DNA from 4 places in the Mesorhizobium sp. LSJC269B00 genome. Region 4 is predicted to be linked to each of the others. Evidence: predicted binding sites of a transcription regulator. Region 4 holds the regulator's gene; each other region holds the start of a gene.

The links. Region 4 encodes LexA, which represses DNA repair genes until DNA is damaged. Its sites were predicted from a motif close to TGTTCNNNNTGTGTTCNG; they were not measured.
Region 1: a site for LexA is predicted at 1,586-1,603, ahead of X771_RS143975 (putative DNA modification/repair radical SAM protein). Genes of this name have one in related genera too.
Region 2: a site for LexA is predicted at 2,074-2,091, ahead of X771_RS155705 (DNA recombination protein RmuC). Genes of this name have one in related genera too.
Region 3: a site for LexA is predicted at 1,678-1,695, ahead of X771_RS155550 (YifB family Mg chelatase-like AAA ATPase). Genes of this name have one in related genera too.

What each region holds. Positions count from the first base shown of each region.
Region 1 covers NZ_AYVN01000009.1:169,345-173,011, reverse strand. Annotated here, with positions in the region: gene X771_RS143970 (UdgX family uracil-DNA binding protein) at 1-346, opposite strand, end outside; gene X771_RS143975 (putative DNA modification/repair radical SAM protein) at 349-1,584, opposite strand; gene X771_RS143980 (glutamine synthetase family protein) at 1,704-3,089, opposite strand; gene X771_RS143985 (aspartate aminotransferase family protein) at 3,125-3,667, opposite strand, start outside.
Region 2 covers NZ_AYVN01000003.1:237,854-241,520, forward strand. Annotated here, with positions in the region: gene truA (tRNA pseudouridine(38-40) synthase TruA) at 1-19, opposite strand, end outside; gene X771_RS155720 (N-acetyltransferase) at 31-537, opposite strand; gene fmt (methionyl-tRNA formyltransferase) at 534-1,484, opposite strand; gene def (peptide deformylase) at 1,490-2,020, opposite strand; gene X771_RS155705 (DNA recombination protein RmuC) at 2,124-3,377, shown strand; gene X771_RS155700 (class I SAM-dependent methyltransferase) at 3,477-3,667, opposite strand, start outside.
Region 3 covers NZ_AYVN01000003.1:270,309-273,975, forward strand. Annotated here, with positions in the region: gene X771_RS0133690 (glycosyltransferase family A protein) at 1-288, opposite strand, end outside; gene X771_RS155555 (glycosyltransferase family 1 protein) at 473-1,537, shown strand; gene X771_RS155550 (YifB family Mg chelatase-like AAA ATPase) at 1,790-3,322, shown strand; gene X771_RS155545 (malate synthase G) at 3,526-3,667, opposite strand, start outside.
Region 4 covers NZ_AYVN01000005.1:682,462-686,128, reverse strand. Annotated here, with positions in the region: gene X771_RS148540 (ComEC/Rec2 family competence protein) at 1-1,764, shown strand, start outside; gene lexA (transcriptional repressor LexA) at 1,758-2,540, opposite strand; gene X771_RS148550 (GntR family transcriptional regulator) at 2,746-3,510, opposite strand.

The sequences.
Region 1 (3,667 bases), on a different contig from region 4:
CGAGCCGCCTGGTGTCGGGATCGGATGCGATCGCCAGCAGTTTCGGCTCGGTGCGCAGGCGCCAAAGCATCCAGTAGAGAAAGGCAAACCGGCCGGGGTCGGAGTGGCAGAAGGCGGTTTCGGCATGGGCGATGAACTCGCGCGGGACGGTAAGCTGCGCGCCCTCTGGCACCGCCGGCAAGGCATCTCGAGGGTCATTGGCGTCGGACCCGACACCCCAACTAATATCCTCAGGCCGGACCTCATTCAGCGTCAGACGCCGTGCCGCATCGCGCCAACCGGCGAAATCGGTCTGGCTCGCTAGCCGGACAGTGTATCGGGCAAGGTCGAGCTGGGCCGGCTGCATGGTCAAAACAGAGACAGTTGTTCGCAGGACTTTACGATCGTGTCGCGCAAGCCGGTCTTGTCCGTCAGTCTACCCGGCGACCAGCCTTCGGCGATGATGAAGGGCCTCAGCTTGGCGATCGAATGGCAGATCCGTCCGACATCTTCCAGCCGCATGTGTCGGTGGCGGCGGGTTTCAAGGATCTTCGCCACCACCTTGGTGCCCAGACCCGGAACCCGCAGCAGCGCTTCCCGATCGGCGCGGTTGATGTCGACGGGAAACCTCGCCCGATTGCGCAAAGCCCAGGCGAGCTTGGGGTCAATGGCGAGATCGAGCATGCCGTCGCTGCTGCCGGCGAGGATTTCCGGCTGCGAAAAGCCGTAGAAGCGCATCAGCCAGTCGGCCTGATAGAGCCGGTGCTCGCGCATCAGCGGCGGTTTCTGCAGCGGCAGCGACGATGACGAATCCGGGATCGGGCTGAAGGCGGAGTAATAGACGCGCCGCAGATGGTAGCTGCCATAGAGCCGCGCACTGGAGTGTAAGATACCGTCGTCGGATGTCTTGTCGGCGCCGACGATCATCTGCGTCGACTGACCTCCGGGCGCAAAGCGTTCGCGCTTCTTGGTCCTCAGCGTCGGCTCGGCTTTTTCCTCCATCTTCCGGCGCAGGTTCGCCATGGAAAGGCGGATCGTTTCCGGCTTCTTCTCCGGCGCCAGTTTCTTGACGCCCTCATCGGTCGGCAGTTCGACGTTGATAGACAGCCGGTCGGCGTAGAGCCCGGCCTGCTCGACCAGTTCGGCCGAGCTTTCCGGAATGGTCTTCAGATGAATATAGCCGGAGAATTTTTCGTCCAGCCGCAGCCGCCGCGCCACCTCCACCATCTCGGCCATGGTCTCGTCCGGGGAGCGGATGACTCCTGAGGACAGGAAGAGGCCCTCGATGTAGTTGCGCCGGTAGAAATCCATGGTCAGCTTCACCACCTCCTCGATGCTGAAGCGGGCGCGGCGCACATTCGATGACGAGCGGTTGATGCAGTAGCTGCAATCGTAAATGCAGAAATTGGTCAGCAGGATTTTCAGGAGCGAAATGCAGCGGCCATCCGGCGCGTAGGAATGGCAGATGCCCATGCCTTCTGTGGAGCCGATACCGCCGGATTGGAGCGAATCCTTCTTCGCCGAGCCCGACGAGGCGCAAGAAGCATCGTATTTGGCGGCGTCAGACAGGATTGCCAGCTTTTCACGGACGGTAGGTGCGCTCATCCGTTCATGATATGTTCTTGAAGGCTGCAGCGCCACCTCATTTGATGCAGGCGGCGAAAAAGTAATCGCCGCCTGATCGTCGGGCTAGCAGGACGACTGCCCGAGTTCCAGGCGGTCTCTCAGACCTCATGGAGGTAGAGGTGGTAATCCAGCTGGCTGACGGTGCGGGCGACGCGCAGATACTCCGACTGCTTGATCGCCACGAAGGTGCGATGCAGATCCTCGCCAAGCGCCTCTTTCAGGAAGCTCGAGGCCCGCGCCGCCTCGATCGCGGCGCGCCAGTCGACCGGCATGGTCGTGCGCGTGACGGCGGCTTCATAGCCATTCCCAGTGGTTTCGGGGCCGGGGTCGAGGCCTTCGTCCAGACCCTTGATGATGCCGGCCAGCACCGTTGCCGCGATCAGGTAGGGATTGGCGTCGACACCCGACGGCCGGTGCTCGATGCGCCGGTTTTTGGCGTCGCCCGCCGGGATGCGCAGCGCCACCGAACGGTTGTTGACGCCCCAGGTCGGCGCCACCGGCGCATAGGACTGCGAGACGAAGCGCCGCCAGGAATTGGCGTGCGGCGCAAACACCAGCATCGATTCGGCCATGGTCTGGATCAGCCCGCCGAGCCCCTGCAGCAGCGGCAGCGACCAGCTTTCGCCGCCAGCCTCGGCAAAAACGTTGCGGCCGTTCTTGTCCTGCAACGAAACATGGAAATGCATGCCGGAGCCGGCGTATTTTTCGATCGGCTTGGCCATGAAGCAGGCGGTGACACCATGGCGGCGCGCCTGCGCCCGCACCAGCCGCTTCAACATGACGAGGTCGTCGGCCGCCCGCATGACATCCTTGCGATAGTTCAGCGTCAGCTCGTACTGGCCGGGCGCGTATTCGGAAATCACCGTTTCGGCCGGAATGCCTTGCGCCTTGGCCGCGGCATAGATGTCGGAAAACAACGGCTCCATGCCGTGCAGATGGTCGACGGAATAGACTTCCGTCTTGGCCGAGCGGCGGCCGTCGAGCACGGCGTCCGCCGGTTTCACCTTGCCATCGGCATCGCGCTCATTGGCCAGCAGGAAAAATTCGAGTTCGAAGGCGCCGGCGGGATAGAGGCCCTTGGCCGCCAAGATGTCGACCTGCCTGGCCAGCGCCAAGCGCGGGTCCGACGACATTGGCTGTCCCTCGAGATGGTACATCGCCATCAGCAGCTGGCCGCGCGGCGGGTTGGTGCCGTAAAGCGGCACCAGGGTGCCGGGGATGGGCCAGGCCCTGAGGTCGCCGTCTCCAGTCGTCCAGATCAGCCCGGTTTCGTGCACATCCTCGCCGGTGATGTCGAGGCCGAGGATCGAGATCGGCATGTGGCGGCCGCCCTCGAAGATGCTTTTCAGCTCATGCCGGCGCACGATCTTGCCGCGGCCGACCCCGTTGGCGTCGGTCAAGACGATATCGAAGGCTTCGATTTCGGGATGGGCGTCGAGAAAGGCTTGCGCCTCGGCGGGCGTCGAGCCCGAAGGTGAAGTCATGATTAGTGTACTCGAGTTTGGCTTGGCAGCTTGTCTCATGCCGTCAGCCTTGCCGCAACCGTGGCGAAGGCGGTGATCAGCCGGTTGACCTGGGCGCCGGTGGTGGCCGGTGAGATCAGCATCATGTTGTGAAAGGGCGCGATCAGCACGCCCTGGTTGACCAGCGCGACATGGATAGCCGCCTCAAGCTCCGGCGCATGGGCAGTCTCGGCTTCGGCGCCGTTCCTGAGCGGGCCAGGGGCGCAGATGAACTCGACGCGGGCGCCGACGCGGGCGACATGCCAGGGCAGATTGTAGCGATCGATGACCCCGGTCAGCCCGGCATCGAGCCGCAGGGCGAGGCGATCCATCCGGGCATAATTCTCCTGCGTCATCACCTCTTCGAGCGTTGCGCGCATGGCTGCGAACTGCAGCGGGTTCGCCGACAGCGTCGTGCCCATGCCGGAATAGCCCGGCTCCTTGGTTCGATTGTAGTCGGCATAGCGCGAGGCGACCTCGTCGCTCATGCCCCACACGCTTGCCGGCACGCCGCCGGCGATCGGCTTGCCCAGCACGAACAGGTCGGGCTGCAGCCCGAA
Region 2 (3,667 bases), on a different contig from region 4:
CGAGACGAAAACGCGGCATACACCCTTCGTTCAGGCGGCGAGTGCGGTAAAGGCCTGGGCGTAGACCAGTTTGCCTTTTTCGGGTGCGTCACCCCAGGCCAGCGCCTGCAGCGCTTCGCCCTGATATTCGCTCTCGAACTTTTCGGCGCGCGCATGGCTGTAGCCGAAGCGGCCGTAATAGGCCGGATCGCCCAACACAACGGCGAGCGTCTCGCCGCCATCCCTGAGGCGGATATGCGCCTCGCGGATCAGCGCACCGCCAATGCCCGAGCCGTGGAACGAAGGTTCCACCGCCAACGGCGCCAGCGCCACGGCTGCAAACTGCTTGCCGCCGTTCTGGACGAACAGCCTGGAAAACAGGATGTGGCCGACCACCTGGCCGTCTTCTTCCGCCACCAGTTCGACAACGGCGTCGCCGCCGGTGACCAGAGCGTCGACCAGCCCGGCCTCCGCCTGCTGGCCGAATGCGTGTTCCTCGACCAGGCGTATGGCCTCGCGGTCCCGCGGCGTCGCGCCGCGTATCGACATCATGCTCATGAGAACTTCATTCCTTTTTCGATCTTGGCCCCGCGCAGAAACTCCTGCGCGGCAGCGGGCTTTCCGCCCGCCCGTTGAACTTCGACCAGCCTGACCGCGCCCGACCCGCAGGCGACCGTCAGCCGGTCATCGAGAATTCCTCCCGACTCGCCCATGCTTTCAGAAAGCGTGCCTTCCAAAAGCGTCGAGCGAAGCAGTTTCAGCCGTTCCGTGCGGCCGCCGATGTCGGCCTCGCACCAGGCGCCGGGAAATGGCGACAGGCCGCGAATGTGATTGTGGACCTCCGCAGCCGGGCGCGTCCAGTCCACACGTGTCTCCGACTTATCGATTTTCCTGGCGTAGGTCACCCCGTCAGCCGCCTGCAAAGTCGATGCCAGGGTATTTGTCTCCAATCGGGACAGCGCTTCCACCATCAGCGTGGCAGCAATATTCATCAAGCGGCCGTGCAGATCGCCGGCCGTCATGTCGGGCTCTATGGCGCATTTTTCAACCAGTGCCACCGGACCGGTGTCCAGGCCCTCTTCCATGCGCATCACCATCATGCCGGTTTCGACGTCGCCGGCCATAATGGCTCGCTGGATGGGAGCTGCACCACGCCAACGCGGCAAAAGCGAGGCGTGGCCATTGAGGCAGCCGAGGCGCGGAGCCTCCAGAATAGCCTTCGGCAACAGCAAACCATACGCGACGACGACTGCGACATCGGCACGCAACGCATGGAAAGCAGCTTGCTCGCCCTCGCCCTTCAGCGACAGCGGCGTGCGCACTTCGATGCCCAGCCGCTCAGCCTCGCGCTGCACCGGCGACGGTGTCAGCTCCAGACCGCGGCGGCCGGCGGCGCGCGGCGGCTGGGTGTAGACGGCTGCTATCTCGTGCTCGGCCTCGGCAATCGCGCGCAGCACCGGCACCGAAAACTCCGGCGTGCCCATGAAGATGACGCGAAGCGGCATCTTCCCTATCCCACCAGCTTGCCCGGCGCCTTGTCCTTGGCGAGCTTCTTGAACTTCTTGACCACCATGTCGCGCTTCAGCTTCGAGATGTGGTCGATGAACAGCACACCGTTGAGATGGTCGATCTCGTGCTGCAGGCAGGTCGCCATCAGGCCTTCGGCCTCGATCTCCTGCAGCTTGCCGTCGCGGTCGAGATATTTCACGCGCACCGAGGCGGGACGCTCGACCTCGGCGTAATAGTCCGGGATCGACAGGCAGCCTTCCTCGTAGACCGAGCGAGCGTCGGCGCTTTCGAGGATTTCGGGATTGATGAAGACATGCGGCGCCGGCGGCTCGTCTTCCTTGGCGAGGTCGATGACCAGCATGCGCAGCGGCTCGCCGATCTGGATTGCGGCCAAGCCGATGCCCGGCGCATCATACATCGTCGCCAGCATGTCGTCGGCCAGATTGCGCAAAGGCGCGTCGACGCGTTCGACCGGTTTGGAAACCTGGCGCAGGATAGGATCGGGAAGGATGATGAGCGGCTTGATCGACATGGCGCCTCACCTAAAACGTCGCAGGAGAAGCGTCAACCGGTGCGAATCGGTCTCGTTCACGTTTTGATCTGTGCCAGGTCTGCGAATCGGCTATGCTGGCGGGATGAACGACCTGAGCACCATCCTTTCCGAACCCGTTGCCCGGCTTGGCGCTACGACGATCACGCTCGGCCATGCACTGGCCATCGGCGCGCTGGTGTTTCTCGGCCTGTTCCTGGCGCTTGTCGTGGCGCTGTGGCGATCGGCCAAGGCGCGCACCATCGCCGCGGCGGAAGCTGCCGACCACGCCCGCGACGCCGAGGCGCGGATGGCCGGCATTTTGCAAAGCCAGGCCGAGATGCAGGGCCGCATGGGCGCCATCGCCGACGTGTTCGGCGCAAGGCAGGCCGAACTCAACCAGTCGATCGGCCAGCGCCTCGACGCCATGACCGGCAGGCTCGGTCAAACCATGACCGAACAGACCAAATCGACGCATGAGAGCCTCGCCAAACTGCAGGAACGGCTGGCGGTCATCGACACCGCGCAAGGCAACATTCAGTCGCTGGCCGGCCAGGTCGTGCAATTGCAGGCGATCCTGTCCAACAAGCAGACGCGCGGCGCCTTCGGCCAGTCGCGCATGGAGGCGATCGTCGCCGACGGCCTTCCGATGGGCGCCTACGAGTTCCAGGCAACACTGTCAAACGGCAGCCGTCCCGACTGCCTGGTCAGGATGCCGAACGGTGCGCCGCAGCTTGCCATCGACGCCAAGTTTCCGCTGGAAGCCTGGAACGCCATCCGCGCCGCCGATGGCGCCGAACAACAGAAGATCGCGGCCCAGGCTTTCCGCCGCGACATCGAAATTCACGTCCGCGATATCTCGGAAAAATACCTGATCCAGGGCGAGACGCAGGACACCGCCTTCATGTTCGTGCCGTCCGAATCGGTGTTCGCCGAAATCCACGAGAATTTCGACGCCGTGGTCCAGAAGGCGCACCGGGCGCGTGTCATCATCGTCTCGCCGTCGCTTTTGATGCTGTCGATCCAGGTCATCCAGGCCATCCTCAAGGACGCCCGCATGCGCGAACAGGCGCATCTGATCCAAGGCGAGGTGATCCGGCTGATGGAAGACGTCGCGCGCGTCGACGAACGCGTGCGCCGGTTGCAGACGCATTTTGGCCAGTCGGCCAAGGATATCGACGAGATACTGGTGTCGACGTCGAAGGTGACCAAGCGCGGCCAAAAGATCGAAGCGCTGGAGTTTGGCGAAAGCGAAGCCGAAGTGCGCGGTGGCGGACCCGCCAAGGCCGAAGCCGGGGTGCGGGTGGCGGATTCCAAGACGGGGCAGCTCAGGCTACGTGTCGTCGAAGGCGACGATTAAAGCGCGTCGCGCTGAAACGGATTCATACGACGCGCTTAAGTCTTTGTTTTGATGCATGTCGTTGTCCCGGAACCGCGGCACACTTCTGGGCGACATGCATTAGACCGTAGCCACGATCACGTGCGCCTGGATCTTGGCCGCAACCTCGCCGCTGCCGTGCCTGGCTGCAATCACGGACGCGGCGTGATCGGTTGCGGCTTCCAGTTTTCCTCTGGCCTCGATTTCGTTGCGAAGCGGAGTTCCCTGGCAATAGGCAACCGCCGGAAGGCGCGGCGAGGAGGCACGGCTTT
Region 3 (3,667 bases), on a different contig from region 4:
GTCAAGCCCGGTCATCATTGTTGCCAACTGCCCGCCATTTTGCAGTCGGGGCAGAAAGCGGAAACGACTGTCGCCAAGCTGGGACAGACACTCTTCAATCCTTCGGCGGGAACCGTCAGTCGAAAAATCATCGACCACCACGCACTCGAACGCAGTGTATGTCTGCGCCGCTACGGATCGGATCGCAGTGTCGATGAATGCCTCTTGATTGAAACAGCCTACGCAAACGGATACGGTTGGTAGCGCGATGTGAGAACCAGCTCCGCTTGGGACGATGTTTTCTTTCAAGAGGCGCTTCTCCGTACACCAGATTTGATCGCCTGAGATATTCCGTCGATCAAATGGCGGTGTTTCTTTGCCAAATTTCTCTCTATCGAAGCGAGTTTTTCTCCGCACTCAAGATCGCAATTGCCGCATGTTGACCCTACAGCACGGGTATCGCCCTCCTACCAAATTCGAGATTGTCAGAGCCATGCTGCGTCATGGCCACAACCTCAGAAAAGGGCACCCTTCCGCGAAGTCGCAACCTGCTCTTCAGGCCAGTTTGCTGTCGGACGATCCGTTCATATCCTATTCGGGAATGTCCGGTACGCCGCTCGGACTAGCAAGTCATATGCCTTTCCGTCCACGCAGCCACCGCGCCTGGTTTCTCATCTCGCCAACCTGGTCCATCGAAAACAGTGCTAGCGTCAAAACCATCCGGACCTATGCCGTTCTGCATAGACTCAAGAACCCCCGTCACTCGCTAATCTTCCTATCCAACACTCAGGCAGAGGCTGATCTGTTGAACCAGTCCGGCGAGGCCGCCGTCCTGCACAACAAGACGTCAACAACCTCCGAACACATATTCAGGCCTCTCGATGACGTCCCTGTAGAATTTGATGCAATCTACAATGCGCAGCTGGCTCCGTGGAAGCGCCATGACTTGTCGCTTGGCATCCAGCGTTGCGCATTTGTCTTCTATCGAGATTCAAGCGGATCCTCCACGACGGAGTCGGAAAGAGCGCGAATAAATCGGCATAGGGAGCTCGCGCCGCATCACGTCTTTATCAACGAGTTTGACGGCACCGGCAAGCCTGTCCGATTGGCACCGGCTCAGGTGAACACGCATCTAAATCGTGCAGCCGTGGGAATCTGTCTCTCTCACCTGGAAGGACCAATGTTCGCCAGCACGGAATATCTTCTCGCGGGCCTTCCAGTGGTCACGACGCCGAACCGTGGTGGCCGAGACCTTTATCTGGATGCCGACTATTCGCTTACAGTTCCACCCGATCCTCGATCCATCGCGGAGGCTGTCTTGGCACTGAAGGAGCGGCGAATACCCCGGGCTCATATTCGTACGCAAACTTTGAAACGAGTTGAACGGGACCGCGGGCGGTTCATAGACCTTGTAAATGAGATTTTTCTGGAAAGCGGCTCTTCGCGCCGGATCGCCATGCCCTGGCCTTTCCGATATCCTGTCATGGAGTGGCTTCCACCCCAAATCGCAATCGATCGATCCCTTTCAGGTGCGGTCGATGCCTTCGTCACCGCTTAGACGGCAACAGCCTCGGATTGCCGGAGGAACTCTGTCGCCCTTGTTAAACGCGGTCGAGGAGGCGGAGCAGCCGTTCCATTTTGCTTGACCATCTTCCTTTTTTGCAACCGGCACAGCGCGCTGCAGCCACCACGAATGCACGTTCCTGTAATGTTCTTGCCTTGGCCTGAAATCTATGGTTGTCTTGTCCTGACGTCGCTCGCGGTCTGAACCACAAGGCCGAGGCGAGCCGATATCCGGGGGCAGAGCAAGATGGTGGCGCGGGTTCGCACGGTTGCTTTCCAGGGCATCGAGGCCGTACCGGTCGATGTCCAGGTGATGATCGCGCCGGGCAAGGTCGGCATGCAGATCGTCGGGCTGGCCGACAAGGCGGTGGCCGAAAGCCGCGAGCGCGTGCAGGCGGCACTGCATGCGTCGGGGCTGTCGATGCCGTCGAAGAAGGTGACGGTCAACCTGGCGCCTGCCGATCTTCCCAAGGAAGGGAGCCATTACGACCTGCCGATCGCGCTCGGCCTGATGGCTGCACTCGGCGCCATTCCGGGCGACATGCTGGCCTCCTATGTCGTGCTCGGAGAATTGTCGCTCGACGGCACCATTGCCACGGTGGCCGGCGCGCTGCCGGCGGCGATCGGCGCCAATGCCGAGGGAAAGGGCCTGATCTGCCCGTTCGGCTGCGGGCCGGAAGCGGCCTGGGCGGGCAAGGATTTCGACATATTGGCGCCGCGCAGCCTGATTGCCATCGCCAATCATTTTCGCGGCACGCAGGTGCTGTCGCGGCCCGAGCCCGGCATCCATGTCTCGGCCCGCGACCTGCCCGACCTTTCAGACATCAAGGGCCAGGAAAGCGCCAAGCGGGCGCTGGAAGTGGCGGCGGCCGGCGGCCACAATCTGTTGATGGTCGGGCCTCCCGGCTCGGGAAAATCGATGCTGGCGCAGAGGCTGCCTTCAATTCTGCCGCCACTGGCACCGAAGGAACTTCTTGAAGTCTCGATGATCGCCTCGGTGGCCGGCGAGCTCGGCGAAGGCAAGCTCACCGACCGGCGGCCGTTCCGCGCCCCGCACCATTCGGCCTCGATGGCGGCAATGGTCGGCGGCGGCATCAGGGCGCGGCCGGGCGAAGTATCGCTTGCCCATAACGGCGTCCTGTTCCTCGACGAGTTTCCCGAATTCACGCCGCAGACCTTGGATGCACTGCGCCAGCCGCTGGAGACCGGCGACTGCATGATCGCGCGCGCCAACCACCGCGTCACCTATCCGGCGCGCATCCAGCTGGTGGCGGCGATGAACCCGTGCCGTTGCGGCATGGCCGGCGAGCCCGGCTATCGCTGCCTGCGCGGCGAGCGCTGCCGCACCGACTACCAGGCGCGCATTTCCGGCCCGCTGCTCGACCGCATCGATCTCAGGATCGAGGTGCCTGCGGTCTCGGCCGCCGACCTGATCCGGCCGGATCGGGCGGAGAAAAGTGCCGCCGTTGCGCAGCGCGTCGCGCGCGCCCGCACCATCCAGCGCGAACGGTTCGAGCGGCTCGGCGTGACCAGCGCGACCACCAACGCGCATTGCTCGCCGTCTGTTATCGAAGACATCGCCGCGCCGGACGCAGCCGGCCTGTCGCTGCTTAAAGACGCCAGCGAGAAACTCGGCTTTTCGGCGCGCGCCTATCACCGCGTGCTTAAAGTGGCGCGCACACTGGCCGACCTCGACGCCAGCGAAACCGTCGGCCGCATTCACCTGGCCGAGGCGATTTCCTACCGCATGATGTCGGAGCGGGTGGCGCAGGCGGCTTAACCCTCCCCCCTTGAGGGGAAGGTGACCGCGAAGCGGCCGGGTGGGATCGCCGAAGAATGCTCGATTTTTGAAGCCGAGCCGAGAAAGGGCCTCTGCGCTGACATTGCTTGTAGTGTCGTCCGAAGGGAGTCGCCGCACTTCACGCAGGACCCCACCCGGCCCTTCGGGCCACCCTCCCCTCAAGGGGGAGGGAAATGCAGGCGCTAATTCGCCCGCGCTTTCGCCTTCAGCTCCAGCCTCCGCCTGTGCAGCACCGGCTCGGTGTAGCCATTCGGCTGTTCGCGGCCCTTGAACACCAGATCGCAGGCGGCCTGGAAGGCGATTGAAGCGTCGAAGTCGGTGGCC
Region 4 (3,667 bases):
ATCACCGGCTATGCCAGGCTGTTGCCGCCGACCGGTCCGGTGCGGCCAGAGAGCTCCGATTTCTCCTTCGACAGCTATTTCACCGGTATCGGCGGCAGCGGCTTCTTTCTCGGCAATCCGAAAACCATTGCTACGCAGGGACCGCCGCCGCTGACCGCGCGGCTCTCCTCGGCAATCGAGAACGCGCGCGAAAACATTGCCGACCATATCAGGGGCAAGATCGGCGGCGCCGAAGGCGAGATTGCCGCGGCGTTGATTGTCGGGGTGCGCGCTGGCATCCCGGACGAGGTCAACGAAGCGATGCGGCGCACCGGCATCTACCACATCATCTCCATCTCCGGCCTGCACATGGCGCTGGTTGCCGGCACCATCATGGCGTTGCTGCGTGGCGCCTTTGCGCTGTTTCCCGATTTCTCTTCGCGCCGGCCGGTGAAGAAATATGCGGCCGCGGCAGCGCTTGTCTCGATCGCCGCCTATCTCGTTATTTCAGGCGTCGTGGTTGCCGCCGAGCGCAGCTTCATCATGCTGGCGGTCATGCTTGTCGCCGTGCTGTTTGATCGCGCCGCACTCACCATGCGCAATCTGGCGATCTCCGCCATTGCCGTCATCCTGGTGTCGCCGCACGAGGTGGTCGGTCCCAGCTTCCAGATGTCGTTTGCCGCCACCGCCGCCCTTGTCGGCGCCTATGCCGGCTGGGCCGATTACCGCGCCGACAAGGTGAGAACGCCGTCGGCAAAGCGCTCCTTCGTCGGCTTCCTGTCGCGAAAATTCGCGCTGGCCATGGGCGGCCTCGCCATGACCTCGATCATCGCCGGCAGTGCAACCTTGCTGTTCGCCATTTGGCATTTTCAGCGTGTGTCGCCGCTCAGCCTGATCGCCAATCTGGCCGTGATGCCGATTGTTTCGTTGATCGTCATGCCCTTTGCCGTGCTCAGCGCACTGGCGATGCCGTTCGGCGCCGACGGGCCGTTCCTCTATGTGATGGGCAAGGGTCTGATGGCGATGATCGCTATATCGGCCTGGATTTCCGAGCGCTCGCCGGTCGACGCCGTCGGGCTGATCTCCATCCGCTCGGTGCTGTTGGTGGCGGTCGCCCTCGTCATCGCCACCATGGCCACCACCTGGCTCAGGCTGGCGGCCGTGCCTTTCGCGCTGGCCGGCCTGTTGACGGTGCCGCAGGTGCTTACGCCCGACGTGCTCATATCCGAGGACGCACATCTGGTGGCCATGCCGATCGGTGGCGGCGAACTCGCCCTCAACCGCGAACGCTCCAACGAATTCACCACGGACAATTGGAAACGGGCGCTGCGGGCCGAAACCATTATCCCGCCCGAGATTTTCGAGGCAACAGATACGCGGTTCGATCTCGATCCGCTCGATCTGCCGCCCGGGTCGCCCTTCTATTGCATGGGCGATCTCTGTATCGCCCGACACCCTTCCGGAGCCATTGTAGCCCTTGCCAAAGACCGCAAGACGGCGCGGCCGGCCTGTGCCTTCGCGAGCCTGATCGTCATCGATGACGCCACGGCCTACAATCCGTGCCGCGACCCGCTTGTGCTGGTCGTGACGAAGAAACAGCTGGCCCGCGACGGCAGCGCCGCCGTCTTCTTCGATCCGCAATCGGCAGCTGCAGCGCCAACCATCCGCTTCGCCGTCGACAAGCCGTATCGCCCCTGGCACGAGCAACGCCGCTTCTCCCGCGAAGCGCGCGGCCTGCCGCCTTACAACCAGCGTGAAAAGTACAAACCCAAGCCGGCTCAGTAGCGCCGGATCAATCCGACAAGCTTGCCCTGCACCTTCACCCTGTCCGGTCCAAAAATGCGGGTCTCGTAGGCCGGGTTGGCGGCTTCCAGGGCGATCGAGGCGCCCTTGCGGCGGAAGCGTTTCAGGGTCGCTTCCTCATCGTCGACCAACGCCACCACGATCTCGCCGGGGCTGGCTGTGTCGGCATTGCGGATGATGACCGTGTCGCCATCGAAAATGCCGGCCTCGATCATCGAATCGCCCTTGACCTCGAGCGCGTAGTGTTCGCCGCCCATGATCATGTCGGGCGGCACCGAGATCGAATGGGTCTGATGCTGGATGGCGTCGATCGGCACGCCGGCGGCGATGCGTCCCATAACCGGGATTGAAATCGCGGAAACGGCATCGTCATTGCCGGCAGACATCGAACGCGACGGCGAGCCCGGCTTGATCTGGCGGCCGAGACCGCCTTGGCCCATCCCGCCTTGTCCCTGGCCGCCTTGCCCTTGGCCGGCTTGACCAAGACTGCCCTGAATGACGCTCGGCGAAAACTTCCTCGCCGCGTTGAGGCCTGGTGCGATCGAGTCGGGTAGCCGCAGCACTTCCAGCGCGCGCGCCCGGTTCGGCAGCCGGCGAATGAAACCGCGCTCCTCAAGCGCCGTGATCAGGCGGTGGATGCCGGACTTGGAGGCGAGGTCGAGCGCTTCCTTCATCTCGTCGAAGGACGGCGGGATTCCGCTCTCCTTCAGGCGTTCATGGATGAACATCAGAAGCTCATGTTGTTTGCGCGTCAGCATCGCGGCCCCCAAGGGTTCTGAAACCAGAATCAGAAAAAACAAACCCAGAACAAACACTATCTGTTCCAGTTGTGTTCCGCAACCTTTTAAAGTTTAATGAATGTGTTGACGTTTTGTTCAGCGTAACGTTCGGCGCTGCGAGCGCCGCTCGTAGTCGTTGGCCGGCAACGGGGTGAAACGAAGACAAAGTGCCCTGCGTCGTCGGCTACGATCGCCGCTTCCTTTTCGGACGGGGCTGCGCAGCATCCGCGCCGGGTTCACTCTGGGCATAGACCTGCAGCGTGTAGCCGATGTGAGCGGTCATCAGAGTTTTCGCACGTTCGACGTCGCGATCGAGGGCCGCTTCCATCAGGGCGGTATGGTGTTCGATCGCCACGGCGTCGCGCAGGGCCGCCACGGCCTTCCGGTGGCCATCCGTGCGGCCGGCGGCGGCGCGCAGCGTCGGGGCCAGACCCAGAAAGCGGTGATGGCGATGCAATTGGTCGGAAATCGTCGCATTGAAGCGCAGCAGCCAGCTGGATGTCGCGGCACTGAGCAGCGCCGCATGGAAGGCATCGTGTTTTTCGTACCACGCGTCGACCGCATCATCCGATGGATCGTCGAGAACAGACCCGCACCGTGAGAGACGATAGTGGGCGGCAACGACCGCGTCTTCCCACTCACGGTCGCCCTCCTCGATCGATTCCACCAGCAGGGGCAGTTCGACCACCAGCCGCGCACGCGCCAAATCCTCGAGCTCCGCCCGAGAGACGGGAGCGACCGCAAACCCGCGGTTGCTGATGGCGGTCACAAGCCGTTCCGCCTCCAGCCGCGACAGCGCCTCGCGCAACGGCGTCCAGCCGATGCCGTAGGTGTTGCGCAGCGTGCTCAGCTTCAACGGCGCGGCAGGCGCCAGCCGGGTCGCAAGAATATCGCGCCTGAGCAGGCGATAGGCCGCTTCCGTCTTCGAGGTCTGCTCGTCATCCAGCATCGTGATCCATCAGACATAAACGCTCGGCGGATCATTATATATCAAAGCCTTTCAATGGGTGAATTATATATAATATTTGACAGTTCAAGGGCGACCACTCAAGATCGCCGGCATGTTTGGGCGGCAGGCTCCGCCGCGCGCGTTTGTCCATGGAAGG